Regions from separate parts of the Rossellomorea sp. ABR4_012 genome, predicted to be linked through region 2. Evidence: riboswitches for the same ligand, from Rfam matches in the RefSeq annotation. Region 2 holds a riboswitch; the other holds the start of a gene.
What was found. A riboswitch is a leader RNA that binds a small molecule or an ion and turns the genes downstream of it on or off. The one in region 2 is predicted to bind cyclic di-GMP.
Positions count from the first base shown of each region.

Region 1: linked by a shared signal. The riboswitch ahead of ACXAFV_RS04470 (hypothetical protein) and the one ahead of ACXAFV_RS03145 (hypothetical protein) in region 2 are both predicted to bind cyclic di-GMP.

Region 1 is NZ_JBSWVK010000001.1:902,794-907,977, forward strand. Features, by position in the region: gene ftsE (cell division ATP-binding protein FtsE) at 1-352, shown strand, start outside; gene ftsX (permease-like cell division protein FtsX) at 342-1,226, shown strand; gene ACXAFV_RS04460 (murein hydrolase activator EnvC family protein) at 1,265-2,590, shown strand; cyclic di-GMP riboswitch class I at 2,856-2,944, shown strand; gene ACXAFV_RS04465 (hypothetical protein) at 3,092-3,364, shown strand; gene ACXAFV_RS04470 (hypothetical protein) at 3,443-3,760, opposite strand; cyclic di-GMP riboswitch class I at 3,783-3,876, opposite strand; gene ACXAFV_RS04475 (class I SAM-dependent methyltransferase) at 4,204-4,779, shown strand; gene ACXAFV_RS04480 (cytochrome c biogenesis CcdA family protein) at 5,096-5,184, shown strand, end outside.
Region 2 is NZ_JBSWVK010000001.1:609,085-614,268, forward strand. Features, by position in the region: gene ACXAFV_RS03135 (alkaline phosphatase) at 1-75, opposite strand, end outside; gene ACXAFV_RS03140 (efflux RND transporter periplasmic adaptor subunit) at 184-1,416, opposite strand; gene ACXAFV_RS03145 (hypothetical protein) at 1,439-2,104, opposite strand; cyclic di-GMP riboswitch class I at 2,372-2,447, opposite strand; gene ACXAFV_RS03150 (YwzD family small protein) at 2,654-2,812, shown strand; gene ACXAFV_RS03155 (helix-turn-helix domain-containing protein) at 2,897-3,310, opposite strand; gene ACXAFV_RS03160 (hypothetical protein) at 3,514-3,840, shown strand; gene ACXAFV_RS03165 (transposase) at 3,998-4,570, shown strand; gene ACXAFV_RS03170 (hypothetical protein) at 4,680-5,168, shown strand.

The DNA.
Region 1 (5,184 bases), 290 kb from region 2:
ACAAATCAAGAAACGTGTGATGGATGTACTTGATCTCGTAGGTCTCAAGCACAAAGCCAGAATGCTTCCCAATGAGTTATCAGGCGGAGAGCAGCAGCGTGTATCGATTGCACGATCGATCGTCAATACGCCGAAGCTGGTGATTGCGGACGAGCCTACAGGGAACCTGGATCCTGAAACGTCCTGGGATATCATGAATATCCTTGAGGAAATCGCAAACCGCGGTACAACCGTGATCATGGCTACACATAACCGGGAAATCGTAAATACTATCAAGCATCGGGTAATCGCCATCGAGAATGGCCGCATTGTCCGGGACGAACAGCGAGGTGATTACGGTTATGAAGGCTAGAACGTATGCCCGACACGTAAGGGAAAGTTTTAAGAGCATCGGCCGTAACGGCTGGATGACCTTCGCATCCGTCAGTGCAGTAACCGTCACATTATTACTTGTTGGTGTTTTCATCGTCCTGATGTTAAACATGAACAAGGTGGCAACCGATATAGAGAAAGATGTTGAAATTCGCGTGCTTCTCGAAGTTGGCACGAAAGAAGAAGAAGCTAAAGTCATTGAAGAAAAGATAAATAAAATAAGTGAAGTCGAATCCGTCGATTATTCTTCCAAAGAAGAAGAACTTCAGAATCTGGTAAAAGATCTCGGTGACGACTTTAGATTATTCGAGCAAGATAACCCGCTATATGATGTATTTATTGTAAAAGCGAAAGATCCTCGCGACACCGGGAAAATTGCCGCTCAGATTAACAAGTATGAAAATGTTAACGAAGCGTTGTACGGGGAAGCGAAGATCGAGAAGTTATTCAATATCCTTGAAATGAGTCGAAACGTCGGATTGGTACTGATCATCGGACTATTGTTTACAGCGATGTTCCTCATATCAAATACAATTAAGATAACGATTGTCGCTAGAAGAAGGGAAATCGAGATAATGAAACTCGTGGGTGCAACCAACTGGTTCGTCCGCTGGCCATTCGTGTTAGAAGGGCTATGGCTTGGTGTTTTAGGTTCTATTATCCCGATCGCTCTTGTTACAACAGGTTATTACTATGCTTACGACTTTATAAAACCAAAACTTCAAAATCATTTTATACAGATATTGGACTTTACCCCATTCATCTACCAAGTAAACGGCTTGATCCTATTAATGGGATGCTTGATCGGCGCTTGGGGAAGCTTCATGTCTGTACGTAAATTCTTGAGAGTCTAAAATTGATAGGTTGATAGAAGCTGAAAGGAGCATGCCGCTTGAACAAGAAGTATTTTATGTCATTAGCTATTGCAGCAGCATTAACAATCGGGAGTTTTCCAGCAGTGGGAACACCGGCTAACGCTACCTCTGTAGAGGATCTAAAAAAGAAACAAGATGAGGTTTCCTCTAAAAAAGATAAAATCAACGGTGAAATCGATAAGAAAGAATCAGAAATCAATGCAAACATCAGTAGACAGCAAGAAATTAAAGCGAAAATTGCAGAATTTGACGCAAAAATAAAAGATACCGAAAACAAAATCGCAGAAAAAGCGAAAGAAATTGATGAGACAAATGCAGAAATCAATAAGCTTAAAGAAGAAATCAAAGCATTGGAAGAAAAAATCAAAGAGCGTAATGAACTTTTAAAAGAACGTGCACGTGCGATTCAGGAAAAAGGCGGCTCTGCAAATTATCTTGATGTCCTTCTTGGTGCGGACAGCTTCAGCGACTTCATCAACCGGGTCACTGCAGTAAACACAATTGTGAGTGCAGATAAAAAGATCATGGACGAGCAAAAGAGAGACCAGGAAGAACTAGAGAAAAAGAAACAAGAAGTTGAAGGTAAACTAGCTCAATTAGAAAATGATAAAGCAAGTCTGGAAACATTAAAGCAAGACTTAAACAGCGAAAAAGCACAAAAAGCAGAACTATTCAAGCAGCTTGAAAAACAGCAGGCTTCCCTTAAAGTTGAGAAAGCGGACCTGGAAAAAGAATCTAATGAACTGGCTAAAATGGAACAGCAAATCGGCGGAGAAATCCAGGCAGAGCAGGCACGTTTAGCAGAACTTGCCCGCCAGCGTGAACTTGAGAAGAAGAGACAAGCTGAAGCAGAGGCTGCGAAACGCGCAGCAGCACAATCTGCAAGCAGTGGCGGAGGTTCTTCTGCACCGGCACCAAGCACACCTGTAAGCTCAGGGACTTGGACAAGTCCTGCATCAGGTACGATTACAACTGAGTATGGATGGGATACTCTTAACGGGAAAGCTCGTTACCACTATGGTATCGATGTCGCTGCCCGCGGAAGTGTGCCGATCGTTGCAGCAGCTGACGGATATGTCATCAAGAGCCAATACAGCTCCAGCTACGGTAACGTTGTGTACATCACTCACTCAATCAACGGAAAAACCTTCACTACAGTGTATGCGCATATGGCTTCTTCATCAGTAAGCAGCGGCCAGCCTGTAGATAAAGGACAGCAAATCGGTTACATGGGTAACACAGGTTATTCCTTCGGACAGCATTTACACTTTGAACTTCATGCAGGTTCTTGGAATGCATCGAAATCCAACTCTGTAAACCCACGCCAATATATTAATTTCTAATAGAATAGTATTCTATAAAAAATCCTGCCATATGTTTATGGCAGGATTTTTTTGGATAAAAGTGTAGAAAATTTTTCTTTTTCTATTCTTTAATATTCATAAAAGAATACTTCCTGACCCTTACAAATCATACGTTATAATGTATAATGAAATTAATGTCGAAAAAGAAAATATTTACACCAAAACTCTTTTAAATCCTGATAATTATTGGTACTATAGTATTATTAAGGAAATATAATATGTATCATTTGAACTATAAATCAACCTTCGATAACGGCAAACTAATTCGAAAGATTAGGACGCAAAGCCACGGATCTAACGTTTTCATAAAACTATGACCGCCGGGTTACCGAAAAGGATTGGAAGATAAATGAACGCTGTCGCCGTTTGTCAGCTTCATTTATTGCCCGCCATTCTTTTTGGCGGGCATTTTTATTGGTTTGATCCCAGCGTCACTGCAGGCAGGCAAGGTAGTTCTGAATTAAGAAAGGAGATAAGAGGATGGAACAAGTATATATTTCTGACGTCAGAAGACAATTGAGAAGTTTTTGCAGGAGAAATCGTTCCTCTTTAAAGAATTTCAGCTCCTACACAGCGGAAGAGATCAGCGATATGGTGTTAAGCAGGCTGGGCTTTGAAGAGGTTAAGAAAATCGTAGACGATATCCAGCTGATTGACCGCAGAGGCGGAAACACGGGATTTTACTTGGTGCTTATTTTAGAAGCACTAAAGGGTTCACAACAAGCCAGTTCAGATGAGAGAGCGATTATATAATAAAAACCGGATGTCTTCTTCTTTTGACTGCCGGTTTTTTGTTATTTATATAGATTCTTCGGTAAGATCAATCCTCAATTATGCAGACATTGACAGCCACTGTTCCAGGTTCTTTTCAGCTGTACGGATATCCATTGTTATGTTTGTAAGGAACTCAAAATGAGGGTCCCTTTGACCCTGGTGCTTCAATAATTGGAAGATAGTAGGCTTTTGATATTTGATCACCGTCATCACTTCCATCATTGGCAAGTAAGCTTCTTTAGGCTGAATTCGTAAAAAAGAGCGTATGAGCTGGATATACTCTCCTGCATGCTTTTGTTCATCGCTTCGTAATTCAATCAATGCATTTAACCTGCATATATGACGTTTAATCGTTTGCAGTTCTTCAAAAGTCATTATGATTTCCCCTTTATCCTTTGTTGGCGGCCCGGCTATCCTAGCGGCAGTCCATTGTCCCCCTTAGACCCGAAGCTTTGCGTCCTTCCTTTTCAGGAAGTTTGCCTTTTTCAACAGAACCCTGTCAAAAAGAAATCCACCTTACTTTCATTTCCACTACTTGTTCTATACTGTTAATCGTAAATGAAGATAAAGTAATAGTTCTAAAATACCAAATCTGATACTGCGTCAAAGTCATTCTACTTGATAGGTGGCAAGAAAAGCATCATACTTACATACATAAGAGGGTATCTTAGTACAGATACATGTAGCGACTATTGTTTAAATGGTCTATATATCAGTAAAAGTGAAGAGAATAGTTTAAAAACAATCATTCGTCGATAGTCTGCCTCAACAGACGTCGTTACTTAAAAAAACTAACCAATAAAACGGAGGGACCAACCATGCAAGGACACGGCCACCTTTTTGAACACCACAAAGCATCAAAACTGCTCGACCCAAAGCGGAAGAAAATGGTGCCGGTGGACAAAGTACTCGAGCTTCTTCAACTGAATAAAGATGACCTCGTCGCCGATCTCGGATGCGGAAACGGCTACCTGACACTTCCAATTGCAAAGTCGGTAGATACCAAGGTACATGCTGTCGACCTTCAGCAAGAGATGCTCGAATATCTGCAGCACCGTGCAAAAGAAGCGAATGTAACCAATATTGAGTATGAAAAATCCTCATTGGAATACTTAAGTTTTAACAAGAACACCCTGGACAAGATTGTATCTGCATTCGTCCTGCATGAAGTGCCGAATCTGACCAAAGTATTTCAAGATTTAAATGACATGCTGAAAGACGACGGCCTATGGCTCATCCTTGACTGGGAAGCGGTGGAATCGGAAATGGGACCTCCGCTTGAAGAACGGATTCCTTCAGAAGAGCTGGCACATCAGCTGGGGACAGCCGGTTACGAGACGACAGTAGGACATCTGCATCCGGCTGTTTATTATATTGTTGTGCGTAAGGGATGAGAGGGTTGAATTGTTGGTGCCAGGTGTTTGTGCCTGGCTCAAATCGTCCGAATTATGCCAGGCACCGTTCATGGTAGTAAAACTGTACCAGGTTCACACCACCAGAAAAAGTAAGATCAACTGTAACAGGTGCAAAAATCTGAGCCAGGCTCAATTCGGCAAAAATGAGCCTGGCTCAAAATACCGAATCGTACCAGGCACCCCAAAATCCAAAACTATCCCCATCAATACCACCCCCCAAACAAAAAATCCCCACCCCTTAACAAAAAATTAACATTCCCCCGCCATACTATTGGTATAAAGGAGTGAACAATGTATGGCAGAGGTATCAATATGGTTTGCCCTGGCTGCGGGGGCGCTGTCGTTTTTCTCGCCGTGTGTGTTTCCGCTGCTGCCGGCGTATGT
Region 2 (5,184 bases):
GCAGGTGGAAGGGAAAGAGAATGCAAGCAGGGACAGAAGGATGATGACAATGAGTGCAGATTTGAAGGTTTTCATGGAATCGTCTCCTTTAAATGAGTGTCAGATACACTTAGTATCAACACTCATAAAGAGACTATGTATAAAAGAGACCCGCTCCAAATCAGGGCGGGTCTCCTCGAAACATTATTTTCTTTCTAATATTCCTAACAACAGATTTTCCAAAACAGTCGGCCGGTCCATTTTCTTCAAATCTCTCAACTTGATTTTATCCCAATCGAGAGCGGTAATGAATGAAGCGCCATTTCTCAAAGCAGGGATTTCATCAGGGTTTACGATGAAATATTCGCCGGCTTTTACGCCGGATTTGATTTGCACCTTGCCGTCTACCTGCAGTCCGGTTTCAACGGTTTTCTTTTTCACTACACCTTTATCCGTCAGCACCCAGACATGTTTTTTTGAGCCTGATTTTTCAACAGCCGTCACCGGTACGACCAGAGTGTTCTTTACTTCATCGGTGATCACTGACACTAGTACATGGTGGCCAGGCAGCAGTTTGTTGTCTTCGTCCTCAAGCTGAATTTTTATCGGATACATGCTGTCCGTTTCTATGTGAGGATCTCTTTTAGGAAGGGAAGAGACATCAGTAACAATCCCTTTTTGAGTTTTCTTCTCTACTTCGGACTGTACTTTTGCGTTCATGTTTTCTTCAACGTCCATGATTTCTTTTTCCGTTAAGTCAGTCGTAATCACCGTAGCTTCAGAAGCGATTGTGATCAATGGATTCTGGACAGAGTGGGAAAGGTTTTTGACGATACCATCCCCGCTGCTTTCGACTGTCAGTGTCGTTTCATATGATTGAAGGTCTGAAATTTGACGCTCTAGGCTGTCGATTTGATTTTCCAGTCGGTCAATTTCAAGTTCCCGAGAGGCGATTTCCTTCTTAATGTCATATTCTGTTTCAAGGGCACTTGCTTCGAGCGGCATCTCCTCTTCATCATAAGAAGAAGGGAGTGAGTTCTCGAGCCGTTCCAAATCCGAGATATTGTCTTCGATGCTGTCGATTTCATCTTCGAGCTGGTCGACTTCTGATTCGAGGACGTCTTTCTGCCCTGTAAAATCAGTGACTTCGTACTCATATAGAGGCGTTCCTGATTTCACTTCGTCGCCTTCTTTAACGAGGAACTTCTTGAAGGAGCCGAATTCATCGTTGAAATAAAGGTAGGTTTCTTCTGCAGATGTGGCGACACCGGATTTAGAGAGCTCTTTTTGTAAGTCGTCTTTATCGAATGCGTCCCACTCTTCAATCCGGACTTCCCGGTCGACTTTGCTCTTTGCTTTTTCAATTAGATAAGCATTCGTCCCTACAAATAGGAGAGACAAAGAGAGACCGGTGTATAATAGTTTTCGTTTATTCATAAATGATCCCAGCCTTTAGACGTTAAATTAATGTTGAAAAATCGATATAGGCTAAAAATGCAGTGATGGCCCAGAAGAATAGATTCGTTAGTAAGATGACTGTCCAAATCAGCCAGTTTTTTTGTTCGGTAAGACGTTTAAGCCCTTTGTATTGGATGTAGAAAATCCAGATTTTAAATAAGGAAAAGCTGCCTAAGAAATAAATGACCCAAGGTTTCGCTGTTATGTACTGGGCGATGACTCCGAGTGATAGTGGAGACGAAAACCAATCCAGTGAGAAGAATAGAGATAATGGGATGTAGGTCAATCTCTCAAGTAATAAGATAAGCAGTACTAATCCTTGAACAATGACGAGTTTTCGGTATTCACCTTTCTCGGAAATCGTCCAGAAAATGATACTTGGAATAAATATAATAATGATGGAATAGAATATCCCGTTAAGGATCCTTCCTGCGAAAAACAGGAACTTCTCTAATTCAAGTAAAGCAGGGGTAAGTTTGTTCAACTCTTTTGAAAGTGGATCCATTCCTATACCGAAAGAGGAAATCAAACCAAAAGTTAAGGCGGATAACAGAATCATACGAAATATGTTCTTTAGGTACCCCTTTGGATTTTCCGTGGTTGACAGGTCATAGAAAAAGAAAGAAGGGCTTTTTAGTCCCTTAAATATATTTATTTCTTTTAGCATAGCGGTTTCCTCCAAGTAGTATAGGCTGCATCTAATATTCTATCGAAAAAACGAGAACTTTTCCATATATTGTAGAATAATAGAAGAAACCAATAAAAAAAAGCGTCAAAAGACGCCTTTTTTAGAAACCATATGTGAGAAGTGTGGTTCCTGCTATTACGATACCAGTTACGGTGAAAATTCCTATGTACATCATAATTTTTCTTTTTTTCTTTTTAATCATTATCTCTTCTGGTGTTAAAAACGACAAATTTATCACTCCTTGGTTTTGGTAGCTGGCTGGCGTTGGATAGCCCCTATAGCTTTGCGTCATCACCTTTCGATGATTTTGCCTTTAGTCAGAACCTTACAATATAGTGTATCATTTTCCCTCCTCTATATCGGAATAAACATAAAAGATAAAAATAGGAAAAAAGTCATTATTCTTAAAAGTATTCCTTTTGTTATGTGTATAAATCTGGTAATATATCTATTAATTGATGTTTGAACTTTCGACAACTAGTGTAATAAAGTAGTAGAAACTGTTTTTAATTGTAGGAGGTTGTCTTTTTGAGCAAGAAAGTCAGCAAAGAGCAGCATGTTCTCTCTGTCATGCAAAAAGCATTCGACAAAGGACAGCAGGGAAACATGGATGCAAATAAAATGTTAAATTGGCTAAAACAAGAACTTCAAAGTGAATATACATTACAAAATGAAAAAGCACTCTAAAACAAATTGTTTTAGAGTGCTTTTTCACGTTAAAGTAACGAGGGACGGGCCTTTAGCGAGCTAAAGGCCCGTCCCTACAATTCATCACCAATCCTGAGCGTAGTTGTAGAGGGAGCTTGCCTGGCTGGCGAATTTTTCTTTTCGCTTTTCTGTTTGATAGGTGAGAGAAGCTAATGTGCGCTTTAATTTAGGGTGATCATTCAGCATTTGGATGATTGCAGCTGTTTCCTCATCTTCGAATGATTCCCTCAAGACCATGGGGTCAGGGGTGTACCCATCTGCTTTTTCTCCATAAATGATCCGGTTCATTTCTTCCGTAGGGATTTTATACACTTCTTTAAATCTGCGCAGCATCTTTGAAGGTATTTCCCTCTTGCCGCGTTCATAATTCGACAGACTGCTTGATCCGATGTTCAGCCGCTCTGCAGCTTCTCCCTGAGACAAATCGAGTACTTCTTTTCGGTACCGCTGTAATTCTTCGTGTAATTCCAATTCCATACGTTTCACCGACTATCCCTTTTTCCTTCAAGATAATCTTTTTAACTTCGGTATCTGGATTATTCGACGAATTGAAAAGTTAATGTACTTTTCAATTTGTTGTTAAAAAAATTAACTGTACCAAATTCCGTTAATCAGTAGTATGATAAAAAAGTAAAATATTGTCATTTGTTGTTGTAAAAGGAGGAAGGGTGGAGAAAAGAATGAAAGAGCAGAGACAAGGAAGTACGAGAAACAGTGATGGAAATGCAGCAACAATTGATAGGAAAGAAAAGAGTTGGAACCGAAATGACTTTGCTTCCAGCAAGATAAGTTTTCACGTAACGAAGAAAAAGAAAAGTTACTTCCGGGCAGGGGACTACGGAAAAAAACGGGTGCACTTCTTTTCCAACAAAAAAGAAAACGACAAAAATTTTTACGAACTATATACTATCGACCCTCATCATGAACCCACCCATACTAATAAACTTACCTGTTTCATTCAAGAAAACGAGCGGATTGTATACACAGGGAAGAAAGAGAAAAGGTAGAATCATATTTAAAGGCCCGTCCCTCACTGCTTTAACGCAGTGCAGGGTGGATCTTTGAAATTGTATGCATCCAGGCAGGTTTTTGATGATTGTTGTCGAATAGATAACTGTAAGAAGATTTTTGAAAAATTCACAAATTCACGATAGGAGTGATTCAATGCCAAGACGGGCCCGAGAATGGACACCGGGAACCTACCATGTATACTGCCGGGGAAACCGGAAGCAGGACATTTTTATTCAGGACGATGACCGGAGCAAGTATTTATCATATCTCCTCGACACGAAAGAGAAGTATCCCTTTAAGCTCCATGCATATTGCCTCATGTCGAACCATCTCCACTTATTGCTAGAAAGCGATCAAGTTCCTCTTAACAAGATTCTTCATATTCAGCATACCCGTTACGCGATATATTTTAATAATCAACATAATCTTGTCGGCCATGTATTCAATGAGAGATTTGGGTCTACCTGCGTTGATACACCTTCCTACTTTATCGGCCTCAGCAAGTACATTCATCTAAACCCCACAGAAGCTGGACTTACGACCTCTGCTGAAACCTATCCATGGAGCAGCTATTCTTCTTACACTAAAGGAATTGATAATCCACTGATCGACAAAACCCGTACACTCGAATATTTTTCTAATCAAGATCCAAGTCTATATAAAGAGTATTTGGATAGAAAAGAAGAGCTTATCCTTCTTAAAAAGTCGCTTACCAAAAAAATATAAAAATTTGTAAACTTTTTACAGGAAAATGGAAATCGGTGTCGAATTGTAGTTATAGGAAAATATTCCTAGTTATTAATATTGAAAATTCAAGCTCAAAAAGGAGGAAGTAATGCACAAAGAATTCATCCTGGTTTTCGAGAATCTCCACGTATCAAGAAAAATAGTGACTACACCTAAAAAACACCTCGTTTTATTCCAAGGCCAGCAATACAAAAAGAGGCTGGTGGTGGTAAGTCGGCCGCCGGGTTTCTCTCACGCTTTGGAAGGAATCATGTATTCTGATAAAATCCTTGAAACGGTGGGCTTCAGCACGTTGTTTGCGATACCAATCGATTCAAAGCATTCCATTCCGTTTAAATTTGTGCGTGTAGATGACCGGGAACGTAAACCCCTGGACTGTAAAATCGTGCTTGAAAACCAAAATGGAGAAGACAAGTTGAACATTCGCGCCCGCTTTCCACGGGAAGATACTTTGTTGAATGAAGATAGACTTGATATCCTTTCCTATCTCAGTCATAAATGCGACGGCGGGAGTATTACATACTTTCTGAAGAATCCTGACGTATATAAAGGAAAAGGCAACAAACAGGAAGATTAATAAAGGCCACCAGGCG